Regions from separate parts of the Streptomyces sp. NPDC088730 genome, predicted to be linked through region 3. Evidence: riboswitches for the same ligand, from Rfam matches in the RefSeq annotation. Region 3 holds a riboswitch; each other region holds the start of a gene.
The links. Region 3 has a riboswitch for S-adenosylmethionine ahead of thrC (threonine synthase). Riboswitches for the same ligand answer to the same signal wherever they lie in the genome.

Region 1 (4,676 bases), on a different contig from region 3:
TGAGGGTGCCCACCACCTCTTCCTCGGTGAGCGGCTCGCCGCCCTCGTCGGCGAGGATGAGCGCGGAGGTCAGGTCGTCGGTGGGCCGCGCGGCCTTCTCGCGCACCAGTCCGGCGTAGAAGACGTCCAACTCGGCCAGCAGAGCGAGCCGTTCGTCCTGCGGGGTGAGCATCGAGAAGAAGGCCTTGTACTGTCTGGTCAGCATGGCGTTCTCGGCGGGGTCCACGCCCATCAGCATGCCGACGACCCGCATCGGCAGCGGCTGCGCGAACACCGATTTGAGGTCGACGACGGCCCCGTCCCTGCCGCCGTCCGCGAGGGCGTCCAGCAGTTCCCCGGTGAACTTCTCGATGTCGGGCCTGACGGCCTCCAGCCGGCGGGGGGTGAGCGCCTGGGAGGTCTTGGTGCGCAGCCGCCGGTGCTCGGCGCCGTCCACGGTGAACATGGACCGCCCGGCGTCGATCATGCCGATGAGCGGCCACGCGTGCGTCACCTCGCCGCTCTGCCACAGCGCCCAGGCTTCGAGATCCTTCACCAGCCTCGGGTCGATCAGGAGTTGACGGGCGTCGGCGTACCGGGTGACCGCCCGGGCGGGTACGCCGAGCAGCTCGATCCGGGCGAGCCGGCCGGCCTCGCGCAGCCTCGCGGTCTCTCCGTCCAGGTCCTGGACCATGGGGTCGATGACGACGGTCCCGCCGTCCGGGGCTGCTGCGTGCGCGGCGGCGTGCGGGCAGTTCACAAGAGGTCTCCTGTCGTACGGACGGGGGTGAACCGAACGGGCAGCGCGGTGGTGCCGCGCAGGAACGCGGAGGGCCGCCGCACCAGCTCTGCGACGGGGACCCGGAGCTCCAGGTCGGGCAGCCGGTCGAGCAGCACCTCGATGCCGGTACGCGCGATGGTCTCCGCGATCTCCTGGGCGGGGAAGGGGCACCGGTACTCGCCGTGGCTGAAGGCGAGATGCGCGCCGTTGCCGCCCCGGGCGGAGGAGCCGCCGCCGGCCAGGCTCTGCCGGATCAGCGGATCGGTGTTGGCGGCGCCGAGCCCGAGCAGCAGCATGTCCCCCGCCCTGACCGGCTGTCCGCCGAGCCGGGTGTCGCGGGCGGCCCAGCGCCCGGCGAGGATCTGCGTCGGCGCGTCCTCCCAGAGCACCTCGTTCATGGCCTCGCCGACGCTGCGCCGGCCGCCCGCCATCGACTGCGCGAACTCGTCCTCCGTGAGCATCAGCCGCAGCGAGTTGCTGATCCAGTCGGCGGTGGTGAGGTGCCCGGCGGCCGTGACGGCCATCAGGTCGAGCATGTACTCCTCGTCGGTGAAGGCCTCGGGGAACGCGAGCATCCGGGAGGTCACGTCGTCGCCGGGGGCGGCACGCTTCGCGGCGACGAGTCGCGTCATGTGCTCCGCGAAACGCAGGTGGGCCTCCTGCGCGCCCGGACCGCCGTCGGCCAGGTCCTTCAGCACCCGGGCGATGGAGCCGCCCTCGTCGTCGGGGAACCCGACCAGCCTGGCGAGGACCAGGACCGGAAGCGGCTCACAGAAGTCGGCGACGAGGTCGGCCGTGCCCCGGCTGCACACGGCGTCGATCAGCCGGTCGGCCAACTGCTCGCAGTGGCGGCGGGTCTCGAACGGGTCGGCCCCTTCGAGGGCGGGCCCGACCATCCGGGCGTGCCGCCGGTGCTCGTCCCCCGCGCTGAAGTAGACGGACGGCAGCGGCCGCCCGACCATGGGCAGCAGCGGCCAGTCCTCCGGTATGTGCTCCCACTGGTTCCACAGGCCGACATCGCGCGGGAACAGCTCACCGTCACTGGTGACCTGATGGAGTTCCCGGTAGCCGATGACCAGCCAGGCGGGGAACCCGCCCGGCAGTTCGACGGGGACGACCGGTCCGTGGTCCCGCCGCATGGCCCGGTAGACGGCCTGCGGCTCGGTCTGGAACGAGGGCCCGCTCAGGGGTACGGCACCGGGCCCCGCGTGCGCGGGGCACTCCGGAGGGGGTGAGGCGGACTCGGGGTCTGGGGAGGAAGGGCGCGTCATCGTCCTGACTTCTGTGGCGGAAGCGTCACGCGTCACGATCGTGCGGTCAACGCACGCCCACTATAAGGATTTTATGTGACACCACAGCGGTCGATGACGATCAAATGTGCACCCGAAATGGAGCAACCGCTGGACATCTCACGACAATTGACGACCGACTCCAAGCACCGACGCCAAGTACCGACGCCAAGCAGCGACGCCGAGGAGCGGCTCCGTACCCGGCTAGAAGCGCCCGGCCCCCGGGGCGTCGCACAGCTCCCCGGCCTCGAAGGCGACGTTGACGAGTCCGGCGAGCCGGTCGGCACCGGTCACGAGCTTCAGCGCATGCCAACGGGAGAGCCAGTACACGCGCCCTCGGTGACCGGCGAGAACCTCCCGCAGCCCGTCCGGGGCGTGCGTCCACACCGGCGGAAGGGTGTCCGCGTAGTCGAACGCGGCCCGCAGACCGATCCAGCCGTCGTCCCGGACATCGTCTGCGGTCAGCAGTATCTCGACGGCCTGACCGGGCTCCTGCCGGCACTTCTTGGCGTGGATCCAGTGCACTTGGTGGCCCGCGGCGTACCGCGCGCAGTCCTCGCTCCGCACGGAGCCGTGTTCGGGGAGATGACGCAGCACGGTGAGTCCCGCCTTCCGGGGATGATGGACCCCGAGCGCTCTGCACCGCGGTCCGCTGTTCCCCGTACCTCGCGCACGGGGCAGGTCGTCACCCGGAGCACCCGCAGCGGAGCGGGGTGCCGTCCAGCAAGCCGGGGCTGCGCACTGGAACTCATGACCCGGCGAAAACCCTAACGCACCGAGCAGCCGCCTCCCGACGCGCGGGACCGCTCGGCCGACGGACGGTCAGGGACGCACGGGCGCGGGCCGGATCCGGCCCGCGCACCCCCGCCTCTCCCGGTGACGGCCCGGCCGGCGCTCAGCCGTCACCGGGCCGGCCGGTCAGCCGGTGACGAGGCCCGGGTCGCTCGTTCCCGCCTCACCCGTCTCGACGTGTCCGGCGAACCGGCGAAGGAACGCGGCGTCCGCGTCCGAGACCACCTCGATGTCGTACCAGCGCTTGCTCCCGCGCAGGTCAACGGTGTGCCGCACGGTCGCGCCGGCCCGCACCGCGAAGGTCTGCGCCCCGCCGCCGTAGGCGTCCGCCTTGCGCACGGTCAGCTGGACGGTCCCCGTACCGGCATGGGTGAGCGTCAGGTCGAGAGCCCCGTTCGCCGGGTTATGACGCGCCGTCACCTCCGGTCCGGCCGCCTTGCCGGGACCCCTGAAGGTCCGCAGGAATCCGTTCGGACCGTGCACCGTGAGGTCGGTCACTCCGCTGGAGTAGGCCGTGTTCCAGCTGTCGGAGAGCGACTTGCCCGCCTCGGTGGTGTAGGTCCAGGGCCCGTCGCCGCGGTTGGCGGACGTCACCAGGAACTGCGCTCCGGCTGCGTCCCCGCCGCTGAAGGTGAGCCGGTACTTCCCGGTGCCCGGGTCTGCCGTCCCGTCCACGAGCGGCGCGTACCGCAGCGGCCGGGTGGGCCGCGTGCCGGACTCCTGCTTCGGCACACTGCCGGAGACCGGCGGCACCGGTACGTAGTCGGGGTGCCGCTCCCCGTCCGGCGGGGCGTATCCGTCCGTGGAGGGCAGCGAGGCGGGCGCGGTCCGCGTCGTGCGGAAGTCGAAGGCCGAGGTGAGATCGCCGCAGACAGCGCGCCGCCAGGGCGAGATGTTGGGCTCGTGCACGCCGAAGCGCTCTTCCATGAACCGGATGACGGAGGTGTGGTCGAAGACCTCGGAACAGGCGAACCCGCCGGTGCTCCACGGGGACACGACGGTCATCGGCACGCGCTGCCCGAGCCCGTACGGCCCGGCCGCGTACCGGATGTCGCCGGGGAAGTGGTCGGCGGAGGTGTCCACGGTGGACAGCCCCTGCGCCGCGCCGGACGGCACGAACGGCGGCACGACGTGGTCGAAGAAGCCGTCGTTCTCGTCGTAGGTGATGAAGAGGGCGGTCCGGCCCCAGACCTCGGGGTCGGACGTCAGCGCGTCCAGCACCTGCGAGATGTACCAGGCACCGTAGTTGGCGGGCCAGTTGGGGTGCTCGCTGTAGGCCTCGGGAGAGACCACCCAGGAGATCTTGGGGAGCGTCCCGGCCCGGACGTCGGCCTTGAGATCGTCGAGGAGCCCGTCGCCGTTCTTGACGTCGGTCCCGGTGCGCGCCTTCTCGAAGAGCGGGTCGCCTGGCTTGGCGTCGCGGTAACTGTTGAAGTAGAGAAGCGAGTTGTCGCCGTACGTGCCCCGGTAGGCATCGTCGATCCACCCCCATGATCCGGCGGCGTCGAGCCCGTCACCGATGTCCTGGTAGACCTTCCACGACACCCCGGCCTCCTCCAGCCGCTCGGGATAGGTCTTCCAGCCGTACCCAGACTCGTCGTTGCCGAGCACGGGACCGCCGCCGGTGCCGTCATTTCCGGTGTACCCGCTCCACAGGTAGTAGCGGTTCGGGTCGGTCGAACCGAGGAACGAGCAGTGGTACGCGTCGCAGACGGTGAACGCGTCGGCGAGGGCGTAGTGGAACGGGATGTCCTCCCGCGTGAGGTGGGCCATCGTCGTGGCGGTCTTGGCGGGGACCCACTGGTCGTACGCACCCTTGTTCAAGGCCCGGTGCC
Region 2 (4,676 bases), on a different contig from region 3:
GCTCGGGCAAGACCTCGCTGGTGTTCAACACGATCGCCGCGGAGTCGCAGCGGCTGATCAACGAGACGTACAGCGCCTTCGTCCAGGGCTTCATGCCGACGCCGGCGCGGCCCGAGGTCGACGTCCTGGACGGGCTCACCACCGCGATCATCGTCGACCAGCAGAAACTGGGCGCCGACCCGCGTTCCACGGTCGGCACGGCCACCGACGCCAACGCGATGCTGCGGATCCTCTTCAGCCGCCTCGGAAAGCCGCACATCGGGCCGCCCGGCGCGTACGCCTTCAACGTCCCCTCGGTCCGGGCGAGCGGCGCCATCACCGTCGAGCGCGGCGCGAAGAAGGCGGTGAAGGCGACCTTCAACCGCACCGGCGGCATGTGCACCCGCTGCGAGGGCCGGGGCACCGTCTCCGACATCGACCTCACCCAGCTCTACGACGACTCCAAATCGCTCGCCGAGGGCGCCTTCACCATCCCCGGCTGGAAGTCCGACAGCTTCTGGACCGTCCGGGTCTACGCCGAATCGGGCCTGCTGGACCCCCACAAGCCGATCCGCGAGTTCACCGAGAAGGAGACGCACGACTTCCTCTACCGGGAGCCGGTCAAGGTCAAGGTCGAGGGCGTGAACCTCACCTACGAGGGGCTGATCCCCAAGATCCAGAAGTCGTTCCTGTCCAAGGACAAGGAAGCGCTGCAGCCGCACATCCGCGCGTTCGTGGAGCGCGCGGTCACCTTCACCACCTGCCCCGAGTGCGACGGCACCCGGCTCAGCGAGGGCGCCCGGTCCTCGAAGATCAAACGGATCAGCATCGCCGACGCCTGCGCGATGCAGACCAGCGACCTGGCCGCCTGGGTCCGCGGTCTCGACGAGCCCTCCGTAGCACCGCTGCTCACCGCGCTGCGGCAGACCCTCGACTCGTTCGTGGAGATCGGGCTCGGCTACCTCGCGCTCGACCGGCCGACGGGCACGCTGTCCGGCGGCGAGGCGCAGCGCGTCAAGATGATCCGCCACCTGGGCTCCTCCCTCACCGACGTCACCTATGTCTTCGACGAGCCCACCGCCGGGCTGCACCCCCACGACATCCAGCGGATGAACAGGCTGCTGCTGCGCCTGCGCGACAAGGGCAACACGGTGCTCGTCGTGGAGCACAAGCCGGAGACGATCGCGATCGCGGACCACGTCGTCGACCTCGGCCCCGGCGCCGGCACGGCGGGCGGAACCGTCTGCTTCGAGGGCACCGTCGGGGGACTGCGGGCCGGGGACACCGTCACGGGCCGTCACTTCGACGACCGGGCCACCCTCAAGGACACCCCGCGCAAGCCCACCGGCGCGCTGGAGATCCGGGGCGCGGACGCGAACAACCTGCGCGACGTCGACGTCGACATCCCGCTCGGCGTCCTCACCGTGATCACCGGCGTCGCCGGCTCCGGCAAGAGCTCACTGATCCACGGCTCGGTCTCGGGACTGGACGGGGTGGTGTCGATCGACCAGGGCGCGATCCGCGGCTCGCGACGGAGCAACCCCGCCACCTACACCGGGCTGCTCGACCCGATCCGCAAGGCGTTCGCCAAGGCCAACGACGTGAAGCCGGCCCTGTTCAGCGCCAACTCCGAGGGCGCCTGCCCCGGCTGCAACGGCGTCGGGGTCGTCTACACGGACCTCGCGATGATGGCGGGCGTCGCCACCGTCTGCGAGGAGTGCGAGGGGAAGCGGTTCCTGGCATCGGTGCTCGAATACCGCCTCGGCGGACGTGACATCAGCGAGGTGCTGGCGATGCCGGTGACCGAGGCCGAGGAGTTCTTCGGCAGCGGCGAGGCACACACGCCGGCCGCACACCGCATCCTCGACAGGCTGGCCGACGTCGGGCTCGGCTACCTCAGCCTGGGCCAGCCGCTCACCACCCTGTCCGGCGGTGAGCGGCAGCGGCTCAAGCTGGCCACGCACATGGGCGAGAAGGGCGGGGTCTACGTCCTCGACGAACCGACCACCGGCCTTCACCTCGCAGACATCGAGCAGCTGCTCGGCCTGCTCGACCGGCTGGTGGACTCAGGGAAGTCCGTCATCGTGGTCGAGCACCACCAGGCGGTCATGGCGCACGCCGACTGGATCGTCGACCTGGGCCCCGGCGCCGGGCACGACGGCGGCAGGCTCGTCTTCGAGGGCACCCCCGACGACCTGGTCGCGGACCGCTCCACCCTCACCGGCGAGCACCTCGCGGCCTACGTGGGAGCCTGAGGCAGTGAGTCAGCCGCGGCCGCCCCGCCCGGCACGTCCGGAGTCCCCGGCAGCTCCGGTGTATCCGGGAAGGCGGGGTGGCCGCAGAGACGGCGCACGTACTCCTTGAGCCGGGGACGGTCGCCGAGGGCGGCGACCGGGCCGAGACGGACGAGCGCCACCCACAGGTCCACGTCCCCGGCCGTCAGCTGCTCGCCCAGGGCGTAGGGCTGCCGGGCGAGGGACCGGTCCAGCAGGTCCAGGGCCGCCGACCGCTCGGAGGACCCCGCCTGCGGGGTGACGTCCCGGTCCAGCAGCTCGCGCAGCGTCTCGATGCGGTCGGCGAGCTCCGGCGGGCGCAGCGCCGAGGGGCGGGCCTCGTCATGGCCGGAGAGCAGGCCGGCCAGATCGCGGAGTATGTCGGGGGTGTGGTTGCTGACGATGCGCCCGCTCCACCGGTCGCACAGCGCGGGCGCCGTCAGCGGCCCGTCGTAGTGGTGCAGCGTGGCCTCGTACGCGCCGCGCAGCGAGGCGTACGCCTCGGGTGTTCCGGCGGGGTGCCCCAGGAACGTGGTGGCGACCGAGTCCCGGAGCCCGAGCAGGCCGAGGGTGATCGAGATGCGCAGCGAGCGCGGACAACTCGCCGACAGGAACAGCTCGTAGCGGTGCGGAGCGGGATAGAAGCCGCCGGCCAGACCGACCCCGATCCGGCTGTGGATACGGGAGGACGGCACGGCGATCTTGGGACGGGGATGGCTGGCGCACGGACTCGGACCGGATGAGACCGAGCCGCACGTGATGGAGTTGCCTGTGCTGGAACTGCGCGAAGCTGTCTCGGGCATGACTCTCCTGTGGAGATCCCTGTGGGAACGAGGAAGCCACCGCCGCCTTGTGGGCACCAGCGGCCGGATGGGGAACGGCTGCGCCTGCGCACCGGTCCGAGTCACGGCAGCGCGGACCCGTGTGCGTCATCGCGACCGTGCGGACCTGCGCGCGTCCGGTGTTCCGGGCTAGTACGCGCTGGAGACACGCAGCAGGTCGATGTGCAGGCGCCTCGTCAAGCCGTTCCTGGACAAATCCCACCCGTCCCGACTCCGGGGCCCGCGAGACGCGGGACCACGCTTGCCCCGCCACGCCGGCGGGACCCGGTCGTCACCCGGGGCACCCCGTCGCGGTGGAAGGGTTGCCTGCCAGCGGGCCGGGGCCGATGAACCCCGTGAGCAGGACGGATCCCGCACGGGGGCGCTGACAATCGTGACCGTCCACGCCAGTTTCGGTGCGCCGGGTGACGCCGTCAAGGAGGCCACAGGGGCCATCTCGCCTGTTGGTCACCCGCGTTGACATTCCTGTCGGCGCATGCATAACTTGCGGCGCGGAACGGTCCCGGTTGGCAGCGATACGCCCCGGATCGCCGGCCGGCATCCCAGCAGACCGCGGGGGTGCCGCAGTTGAGACCGGACGGTGTCCGGCAGGCGCGAGGCCCCGCGGGGCGGATCGGTGACGGTGAGGGCGATGCACGCAGCTGAGGGGATGGCTGCCTGGCGGTCCCGAGGCCGCGTTCTGCTCTGCGCGGACCGCTCCGTCGACCTCCAGCGTGTCAACAGCGCCCTGTGTACCGCCGCTTGTCGCGCTCTCTGTCAAGGCTGACGGCCTTCTGACTCCCTGACGTCCACCGCTGCCGCGGTGCGTCCTCTCCCCGCCCGGCCCCCTGCTCCGCGCTGTGCCGCCCGCGCCCCGCCGCGTCGTCCCCGACGACCGGCGCGGCGAGGCGCTGCCGTCCGTGGTCCGGGCCGTCCGCATCCGCTGGAGCCCTCCGTGAGTGAATCCCCCGGCGTCGCTGTGTCCTCCGGGTCAGCGCCGCCCGCCGAGGCGGCCCCCCGCCCCGGGCCACCCCTCGTGCCGAAGCCGCAGGTCCCGCAGCGGGTCCGCCCGCTCCTGCGGCCCGGCCGCTGGATCGTCACCGTCGTCGTGCTGGTGCTGGTCGCCCAGATCGTCCACGGACTGGTGGCCAACCCCTTCTACCAGTGGGACCGGTTCCAGTACTGGTTCCTGCGGCCCACCATCCTTGACGGCCTGCTCGTCACGCTCGAAGTCGCCCTGCTCAGCGCCGTGCTGGGGCTGCTCGGCGGTGTGCTGCTGGCCCTGGCCCGGCTCTCCCCGAGCCCTGTGCTGCGCGCGGTCAGCTGGGTCTACACCTGGCTGTTCCGGTCGGTCCCGCTGATCGTGATCCTGCTGTTCCTCTACAACTTCAGCGCGCTCTACCGGACGCTGAGCGTGGGAGTGCCGTTCGGCCCGGCGTTCTTCAGCTTCGACGAGTCACGCCTCGCCACCGACATGACCGTGGCCGTCATCGGCCTCAGCCTGAACGAGGCGGCGTACGCCTCCGAAGTGGTGCGCGGCGGCATCCTCTCCGTCGACCAGGGCCAGCACGAGGCGGCAGCCGCCCTCGGCCTGCCGAAGCGG
Region 3 (4,676 bases):
ACTTCCCACACTCTACCGCGTTCAACCATGCAGAATTGCCCCCTCCGCTTCCGTCGCGGAGAGGGCAATCCAGGTGACTCGGCGCAGTGGGACCGCTCGGGTCCCGGGGCTCAGCAGCCGCCGGCGACGGCCGGGATGATCGAGACCCCCGCGCCGTCCGGGGTGACCGCTTCCAGGCCGCCCTCGAAGCGCACGTCGTCGTCGTTGACGTACACGTTCACGAAGCGGCGGAGCTTGCCCTGGTCGTCCAGGACGCGGGCGGCGATGCCCGGGTGGTCCTTCTCCAGGGACTCGATGACCTGGGAGAGCGTCGCGCCCTCTGCCGGGACCTCGGCCTGGCCGCCCGTGTAGGTGCGGAGGATGGTGGGGATACGGACCTTGACGCTCATGGTGGGTGCCCTTCCTGGAGTCTCGGGTGGGTCAGCTGGCGGTGCCGAGGCCGGCGGCGCGGAAGGCGTCCAGGCTCGGCCGGATCGTCGCCGTCGCCTGCGAGGTGGCGGCCACCGCGTCCAGCGTCTTGAGGCCGTCACCGGTGTTCAGGACGACGGTGGTGAGCGTCGGGTCGAGCAGGCCGGCCTCGATCAGCTTCTTCGTCACGCCGACCGTCACACCGCCCGCGGTCTCGGCGAAGATGCCCTCGGTGCGCGCCAGGAGCTTGATCGCGTCGACGACCTGCTCGTCGTTCACGTCGTCCACCGCGCCACCCGTACGGCGGGCGATGTCCAGGACGTAGGGGCCGTCGGCCGGGTTGCCGATGGCGAGGGACTTGGCGATCGTGTTCGGCTTCTGCGGGCGGACCACGTCGTGACCGGCCTTGAAGGCGGCGGAGACCGGCGAGCAGCCCTCGGCCTGGGCGCCGAAGATCTTGTACGGCTTGTCCTCGACCAGCCCGAGCTTGATCAGCTCCTGGAGGCCCTTGTCGATCTTCGTCAGCTGCGAGCCGGACGCGATCGGGATGACGATCTGGTCGGGCAGCCGCCAGCCGAGCTGCTCGCAGATCTCGTACGCGAGCGTCTTGGAGCCCTCGCCGTAGTAGGGGCGGAGGTTGACGTTGACGAAGCCCCAGCCCTCCCCGAGCGGGTCTCCGATGAGCTCCGAGCAGAACCGGTTGACGTCGTCGTAGTTGCCCTCGATACCGACCAGCTCACCGCCGTACACCGCGGCCATGACGACCTTGCCCTGCTCCAGGTCGTGCGGGATGAACACGCAGGAGCGCAGACCGGCGCGGGCGGCGGCGGCGCCCACGGCTCCGGCGAGGTTGCCGGTGGAGGAGCAGGAGAGCGTGGTGAAACCGAAGGCGCGGGCGGCCTCGACGGCGATCGCGACGACGCGGTCCTTGAAGGAGTGCGTCGGGTTGCCGGAGTCGTCCTTGACGTACAGGCCGCCGGTGACGCCCAGCTCACGGGCGAGGTTGTCGGCCTTGACCAGCTTGGTGAAGCCGGGGTTGATGTTGGGCTTGTCCGCGACGTCGGCGGGGACCGGCAGCAGCGGCGCGTAGCGCCAGATGTTGTCGGGTCCGGCCTCGATGCGCTTCCTCAGCTCGTCCGGGGAGCCGGTCGGCAGGTCGTACGCCACTTCGAGCGGCCCGAAACAGGTCGCACAGGCGAAGAGGGGACCGAGCGCGAACCGTTCTCCGCACTCGCGGCAGGAAAGTGCCGCGGCGGGACCGAGGTCGACGTAAGTTTCGGTGGATGCTGCAACAGTCTGAACAGCCATGATGGCGAGGCCCTTTCTCCTCATCTTCCTCGTGACGCATTTCGCCACAAGACGGAATTGGCACCGTCCCCACCTGACCTCGCGGTCGGCGGGATGGTTGCCGGGACTTCAACGGGCCGTTCCCTCTGTCCCTCTGGATGAGCGCTATGGCACTGGACCATCGATCCAGGCGTTTGTCGGCGGATGGACCCCGGCATGCCATGGCCATCTGCGTTGTTCAGACTGTAACCGAAGCACCGGACTGTTGAGATAGTCGTCCGAACCGCGAGATGGATCACATGCAGGGAGTATCGACCGTGCTGGAAGAGGTCGAACGCTGGCTGACCAGGCGTTCCTGGTCGTGCGCCGACCGCCCGCTGGAGCAGCTCCTGGCCGCCAGGAGCGGCGACCCGCGCCGGGGGAGCGTGAGTGTCGTGCTGCCCGCGCTCAACGAGGCCGCGACGGTCGGAGACATCGTCCGGACCATCCGGCGCGAGCTCATGGAGAAGGTCCGGCTGGTCGACGAACTCGTGGTGATCGACTCCGGCTCCACCGACGACACCGCGGAGGTCGCCCGCCGGGCGGGCGCCCGGGTGATCCACCGGGACGCGATCCTGCCCCGGCTGCCGGCCGTCCCCGGCAAGGGCGAGGTGCTGTGGCGGTCACTGCTGGTGACCGGCGGTGACATCGTCTGCTTCATCGACGCGGACCTGAAGGACTTCTCGGCCGACTTCGTCTCCGGCATCGTCGGCCCGCTGCTGACCGACCCCTCCGTGCAGTTCGTCAAGGCGATGTACGACCGTCCGCTCGGGGAGACCGCGGGCCAGGGCGGGCGGGTCACCGAACTGGTGGCACGGCCGCTGCTCAATCTGCACTGGCCGCGGCTGGCCGGCTTCGTCCAGCCGCTGGGCGGCGAGTACGCCGTGCGCCGCTCGCTGCTCGAACAGCTGCCGTTCCCGGTCGGCTACGGGGTGGAGCTGGGGCTGCTCGTCGACGCCCTGCACACGGTCGGCCTGGACGCGCTGGCCCAGGTCGACGTCGGCGTCCGCAAACACCGCCACCAGGACGGCCGGGCGCTCGGCCGGATGGCGGCGGCCATCTACCGGACCGCGTCGCTGCGGCTCTCCCGCGGCCATCTGGTGCGCCCCGAGCTGACCCAGTTCGAGCGCGGCGAGAACGGCTTCGTGCCGCACACCCACCCGGTGGACGCCCAGGAGCGGCCGCCGATGCGCGAGATCGAGGAGTACGTCTCGCGCCGCGCCGCCTGAGCGGCTGCCGGGTGACCTGCGGCCGTCCGGCCGCAGGTCACCCGGCAGCATCCGGGACGGACCGCGGCCGCACGCACGTTTGGACGGTTCGGTATCGGGCTAGATTCCGCGCATGGTCTCCGAGCACGCCCCTCAGCCCGCCGCCCAGGTACTCGTCGCGTCCAACCGCGGTCCGGTCTCGTACGCACTGAACGAGGACGGCTCACTCGACGCGAAACGGGGCGGGGGCGGGCTCGTCTCGGGGCTGAGCGCGGTGGACGACAAGATGTGGGTCTGCGCCGCGCTCGGTGAGGGCGACCGCGAGGCGGTCCGGCGCGGGGTCGGTGAGCCGGGCGTACGGATGCTCGACATCGACGCGGACGTGCACGCCGACGCGTACAACGGCATCGCGAACTCGGTGCTCTGGTTCGTCCACCACCTGCTCTACCAGACCCCCGTGGAGCCCGTCTTCGACGCGGAGTTCCGGCGCCAGTGGGCGTCCTTCGAGGCCTACAACCGGGCCTTCGCCCAGGCGCTGGCCGAGGAGGCGGGCGAGGGCGCGGCGGTCCTGGTGCAGGACTACCACCTGGTGCTGGTGCCGGGCATGCTCCGCGAGCTCCGCCCCGACCTGCGCATCGGCCACTTCTCGCACACCCCGTGGGCGCCCGTCGACTACTTCCGGATGCTGCCGGACGACATCGCGGAGCAGGTGCTGCGCGGCATCCTCGGCGCCGACCGGGCGGCCTTCCTGACCCGCCGCTGGGCGGACGCCTTCATCAGCTGCTGCACGGAGATCCTGGGCGGCACCGGCCGCACCCGGATCGGTGTGCACGGGCTCGGCGCCGACGCGGACTTCCTGCTCCGGCGCGCGCACGAGCCGGACGTGGACGAGCGGATGGCGGCGCTGCGCGAACAGGTGGGCCCCGGCCGGAAGACGATCGTGCGGGTGGACCGCACGGAGCTGTCCAAGAACATCGTCCGCGGGATGCTCGCCTACCGGGCCCTGCTCGACGAACGTCCCGAGTGGCGCGGCCGGGTCGTCCACGTCGCGTTCGCCTACCCCTCCCGGCAGGACCTCGCGGTGTACCGGGAGTACACGGCCGAGGTGAAGCGCGTCGCCGACGACATCAACACGAAGCACGGCACGGCGGACTGGACCCCGGTCGTCCTCCACGTCAAGGACGACTTCGCCCGCTCGCTGGCGGCGTACCGGCTGGCCGACGTGGCGCTCGTCAACCCGATCAGGGACGGGATGAACCTGGTCGCCAAGGAGGTCCCGGTCGTCTCCGACCACGGCTGCGCGCTGGTGCTGTCGCGGGAGGCGGGGGCGTACGAGGAGCTGGCGGACGACGCGATCGCGGTGAACCCGTACGACGTGTCCGCCACCGCCGACGCCCTGCACGAGGCGCTGACGATGGCGGACGGTGAACGCGCGGAGCGCACGGAGCGGCTGGCGGCGGCGGCCACCGCGCTGCCGCCGCAGCAGTGGTTCCTGGACCAGCTAGAGGCGCTGCGCCAGGGCTGACAGGAAGCCGACGACCGCTCCGGGACCGGGCAGCAGCAGGTCGGCGCGTGCGGCCAGTTCCGGCACCTCGGCCTCGCCGCTGCAGACGAGCAGGCCGGGGGTGCCGTCGGGGCCCTCGGTGCGGAGCTTCTCCACGGCGGCGAACGCGGCCAGGTCGCCCAGGTCGTCGCCCGCGTACAGCACGGACTCGGCGCCCGTCTCGCGCACGT
Region 4 (4,676 bases), on a different contig from region 3:
GCTGCCGGTGTACATGGCCAAGGCCGGAGGCTTCTTCTTCCTGGTCTTCGGTGTCATCGCCGTCATCGCGGGCATCGCCTCGATCAACCCGATCTGGGCCATCGGCCCGTACCGCCCGGACCAGGTGTCCACCGGCGCCCAGCCCGACTGGTACATGGGCTTCGCCGAGGGTCTGGTCCGCGTGATGCCGGGCTGGGAGATCAACCTCTGGGGTCATACGCTCGTGCTGGGCGTGCTCATCCCACTGGTGCTCTTCGGGCTCATCCTGGGCGCGATCGCGATGTACCCGTTCATCGAGTCCTGGGTCACCGGGGACAAGCGCGAGCACCACATCCTGGACCGCCCGCGCAACGCCCCGACCCGTACGGCCTTCGGCGTCGCGTGGATCACGGTGTACTTCATCGGTCTGGTGGGCGGCGGTAACGACCTCTGGGCGACGCACTTCCACCTGTCGCTGAACTCCATCTCGTGGTTCGTCCGGATCTTCTTCTTCGTCGGACCGGTCCTCGCGTTCATCGCGACCAAGCGGATCTGCCTCGGCCTCCAGCGCCGGGACAAGGAGAAGGTGCTGCACGGGCGCGAGTCCGGGCTCATCAAGCGCCTGCCGCACGGTGAGTTCGTCGAGGTCCACGAGCCGCTGTCGCAGGGGCAGCTGCACACCCTCACCGCGCACGAGCAGTACGCGCCGGTCGAACTCGGCCCGCTGGTCGACGAGAACGGCGTGAAGCGCAAGGTGTCGCCGATCGAGAAGACGCGGGCCAGGCTCAGCAAGAGCTTCTACGGCGAGCACAGCCAGATCGCCAAGGCGTCCCCCGAGGAGTACAAGGAGATCACCGAGGGCCACGGCCACCACTGATCACCTGAACTGATCGCCACAGCGGGAGCCCCGCCCATCCATACGATGGACGGGGCTCTTCGCTGTCTCCGGCGCTCGATAGGGTGGACGCATCCCTTTACCGGCTGTGGACCCCAGGAGCGGACCATGAACGTTGTGACCCCGGTCGGCGGCGACAGCGTGGCGGCTCGTACCTGGCCCGGCGTGCTGACCCCGCTGATGCGCGGCGAGGACCTGAGCGCGGACGACACCGCGTGGGCGATGGACCGCATCATGAGCGGCGAGGCGACCGACGTGCAGATCGCCGGCTTCGCGGTGGCCCTGCGCGCCAAGGGCGAGACGGTCGGGGAGGTCACCGGTCTGGTCCGTGCGATGTACGAGCACGCCACCACGATCCACGTGCCCGGCCGCACGGTCGACATCGTCGGCACCGGCGGCGACATGGCCAAGACGGTCAACATCTCCACCATGTCCGCGATCGTCCTGGCCGGGGCGGGCGCCAAGGTCGTCAAGCACGGCAACCGCGCCTCCTCCTCGGCCAGCGGCTCCTCCGACGTACTGGGCGTGCTCGGCGTCAACCTGGATCTGCCCCCGCAGCGCGTCGTCGAGGTGGCGGAGGAGGCGGGCATCACCTTCTGCTTCGCGGTGAAGTTCCACCCCGCCCTGCGGTACGCGGCGAAGGCGCGGGCGGAGCTCGGCGCGCCGACCACCTTCAACATCCTGGGCCCGCTCACCAACCCGGCCCAGGTGCGCTCCCAGGCCATCGGCGTGGCCGACCCGCGGATGGCGCCCATCGTCGCGGGCGTCCTCGCGGAGCGGGGCAACTCCGCGCTGGTCTTCCGCGGCGACGACGGACTGGACGAGCTGACCACCACCGCGACCTCCCGGGTCTGGGTGGCCCGCGACGGCGTCGTGCGCGAGCAGGCCTTCGACCCGCGCGACGTCGGCCTGGACCTGGTGCCGGTCGAGGCGCTGCGCGGCGCCGACGCCTCGTACAACGCCGACGTGGCCCGCCGGCTGCTGGCCGGTGAGACGGGGCCCGTACGGGACGCCGTCCTGCTCAACGCTGCGGCGGCGCTGGTCGCGCTGGACCCGGGGGAGGGCACGCTCGAAGAGCAGCTCACCGCCGGTATGGCGAAGGCCGCCGAGTCCATCGACTCCGGGTCCGCGGGGCGCGTGCTGGAGAGATGGGTCAAGACCAGCAACGCCTGAACCACCGAGCAGCGAAGCGGGGCGCAGTCCAGATCATGGACTGCGCCTTGCGCGTCCGGGCACGTATGGCAAGATGCTGGGCAGGTCATGAGTGACAGCGACTACGGCCCCGGCCCGCTGTCCGGCAACCCTCCGTCCGTGGCGGGGTGCCCCGGGTGAAGACCAGGCCGTAGGCAGCGAGGTCTGCGGCAAGCGCGGACCCCTCGACATCGTGAGATGTCCACCCGTGGGGTCCTGGTCCTCAGGGAGCCTCTGTGAGCAAGCGAATGCGATAGGGCTTTTCGGCCCTCCTCCGCACACCCTTTTTCTCTTCTTCCGTGCTGCCGCGTATCCGCAGGCACGCGGAGTTCGCCTGCCTGTTACGGGAGTTCGTCATGTCTGTCTTCACCGCTGCCGCCGATCAGTCCATTTGTACCCCGCTGCCCGTCCTGGGCAAGGATGTGACGGTTCCGCTGGTGACCGGCGGTGAGGTCACGTACGCCGCGCTCGACTACGCCGCCAGCGCCCCGGCCCTGCAGCGGGTGTGGGACGACGTCGCCGCGTACGCGCCGTACTACGGCAGCGTCCACCGGGGTGCCGGCTACCTCTCGCAGCTCTCCACGGACCTCTTCGAGTCCAGCCGGGTGACCGTCGCGGAGTTCCTCGGCTGCCGCGAGGGCGACCAGGTGATCTTCACCCGTTCGACGACCGACTCGCTCAACCTGCTGGCCGCCGCGGTGCCCGCCGACTGCGAGGTGTTCGTCTTCGAGACCGAGCACCACGCGTCCCTGCTGCCCTGGCGCGATGCCCGGGTGACCTACCTGAACGCCCCGCGCACCCCTGACCAGGCCGTCGCCACCCTGGAGCGCGCCCTCGCCGACCGCGACCCCCAGCTCCGTTCGAGCAGCGGAGGCCCCGTTGGCCCCGCGCTGGTCTGCGTCACCGGGGCCTCCAACGTCACCGGCGAGCTGTGGCCGGTCAAGGAGCTCGCCGCCGCCGCGCACGCCCACGGCGCCCGTATCGTGCTGGACGCCGCCCAGCTCGCCCCGCACCACCCCGTGAACATCGCCGAGCTGGACGTCGACTGGGTCGCCTTCTCCGGCCACAAGCTCTACGCGCCCTTCGGCTCCGGTGTGCTGGCCGGCCGCTCCGACTGGCTGTGCGACGCCGAGCCCTACCTGGCCGGCGGCGGCGCCTCCCGCAAGGTCGCCCGGCGCACCGACGGCGGGGTGGACGTCGAGTGGCACACCACCGCCGCCCGCCACGAAGCCGGTTCGCCCAACGTCATCGGCGTCTACTCCATCGCCTCCGCCTGCAAGGCGCTCACCGAGGCCGGGTTCGACAGCCTGGTCGCCCGCGAGCAGCAGCTCGTCTCGGAGGTCCGGGCCGGACTGGCCGAGGTGCCCGAGGTCAAGGTGCTCTCGCTCTTCGGTGACGACGCCCCCCGCGTCGGCGTCATCTCGTTCGTGGTGGAGGGCTGGAACAGCTCGCACTTCGCCGCGGCCCTCTCCGCCGAGTACGGCATCGGGGTGCGCGACGGCCTGTTCTGCGCCCACCCGCTGGTGCGCACCCTGCTCGGCAGCGACCCGCAGGACGTCGGCGAGTGCGGCGCGCCGGAGGCCGAGCCGGGCGAGAAGTCGCTCAACGCGATCCGGGTCAGCTTCGGTGCCGGTACGCCGGACGAGCACATCGAGCGCTTCGTGCGGGCGGTCAAGGAGCTGGTGAGCGAGGGCGCCCAGTGGAAGTACCGCACCGAGGACGGCCGCTGCGTCCCGGACCGGGGCACCGCCCAGCACTGAGCCGCAACGCGTTCGGCCGGGTACGGAAAGCATTCCGTACCCGGCCGAACGCGTTTACGTGGTCAGCCGTCCAGGCCGATGGCGAAGGCCGCCTCCAGGTCGTGCTGCGAGTACGTACGGAACGCCACGTGGGTGTCGGTCGCCTCGACGCCGGGGATCTTGCTGATCCGGCCGGGGATGACATCGGCGAGATCGTCGTGCTTGGCCACCCGGACCATGGCGATCAGGTCGTACGTACCGGTGACCGAGAAGACCTCGCTGACACTGTCCAGCGCCGCGACGGCCTCGGCGATCTCGGGAATCCGGTCCACGCTGGTTTTGATGAGCACGATCGCGGTGATCACGGCTGGCTTTCTCCCTCGGTGGCCGTGGCTGGAGATCTCACTCTAGCGTTACCCCGGTAGCGCCCCCAGGCGTAGAGGAACCCGACGGCGAAGCCGACCACATGGGCGAGATAGGCCACGCCGGGACCGCTGCCCGCCCCCTCCGCGGCCAGCCACTGGAGCACGAACCAGAAGATCAGCACGATCCAGGCGGGGAAGCGCAGCGGGAGGAAGAGGAGGAACGGGAACACGCTGGTGACCCTGGCCCGGGGGAAGAGGTAGAGGAAGGCGCCCAGTACCGCCGAGATCGCCCCCGAAGCGCCGACGAGCGTCTGGTCCGAGGTGGCGTGCGCGGCCGCGTAGGCGAGCAGCGCGAGGTAGCCGCAGCCGAGGTAGAAGAACGCGAACTCGGTGTGGCCCATGCGCTCCTCGGCCATCGCTCCGAACACGTACAGGAACAGCATGTTGCCGAGCAGGTGCAGCCAGCTGCCGTGCACGAAGAGCGCGGTGAGCGGCGTGACCAGGGCG

Region 1: another riboswitch for S-adenosylmethionine. It lies ahead of ACIP89_RS33345 (hypothetical protein); the one in region 3 lies ahead of thrC (threonine synthase).
Region 2: another riboswitch for S-adenosylmethionine. It lies ahead of ACIP89_RS24360 (glutathione S-transferase C-terminal domain-containing protein); the one in region 3 lies ahead of thrC (threonine synthase).
Region 4: another riboswitch for S-adenosylmethionine. It lies ahead of ACIP89_RS04830 (aminotransferase class V-fold PLP-dependent enzyme); the one in region 3 lies ahead of thrC (threonine synthase).

Annotation. Positions count from the first base shown of each region.
Region 1 is NZ_JBIVLK010000017.1:121,299-125,974, reverse strand. Features, by position in the region: gene ACIP89_RS33355 (cytochrome P450) at 1-739, opposite strand, end outside; gene ACIP89_RS33350 (cytochrome P450) at 736-2,031, opposite strand; gene ACIP89_RS33345 (hypothetical protein) at 2,254-2,646, opposite strand; SAM riboswitch class IV at 2,696-2,805, opposite strand; gene ACIP89_RS33340 (phosphocholine-specific phospholipase C) at 2,968-4,676, opposite strand, start outside.
Region 2 is NZ_JBIVLK010000008.1:211,757-216,432, forward strand. Features, by position in the region: gene ACIP89_RS24355 (ATP-binding cassette domain-containing protein) at 1-2,234, shown strand, start outside; gene ACIP89_RS24360 (glutathione S-transferase C-terminal domain-containing protein) at 2,219-2,947, opposite strand; SAM riboswitch class IV at 3,327-3,473, opposite strand; gene ACIP89_RS24365 (amino acid ABC transporter permease) at 4,029-4,676, shown strand, end outside.
Region 3 is NZ_JBIVLK010000012.1:52,087-56,762, forward strand. Features, by position in the region: gene ACIP89_RS28675 (MoaD/ThiS family protein) at 111-389, opposite strand; gene thrC (threonine synthase) at 421-1,716, opposite strand; SAM riboswitch class I at 1,734-1,860, opposite strand; gene ACIP89_RS28685 (glucosyl-3-phosphoglycerate synthase) at 2,013-2,963, shown strand; gene ACIP89_RS28690 (trehalose-6-phosphate synthase) at 3,076-4,467, shown strand; gene otsB (trehalose-phosphatase) at 4,444-4,676, opposite strand, start outside.
Region 4 is NZ_JBIVLK010000001.1:1,077,731-1,082,406, forward strand. Features, by position in the region: gene ACIP89_RS04820 (cytochrome bc complex cytochrome b subunit) at 1-856, shown strand, start outside; gene trpD (anthranilate phosphoribosyltransferase) at 983-2,047, shown strand; SAM riboswitch class IV at 2,131-2,248, shown strand; gene ACIP89_RS04830 (aminotransferase class V-fold PLP-dependent enzyme) at 2,422-3,825, shown strand; gene ACIP89_RS04835 (Lrp/AsnC family transcriptional regulator) at 3,888-4,169, opposite strand; gene ACIP89_RS04840 (rhomboid family intramembrane serine protease) at 4,166-4,676, opposite strand, start outside.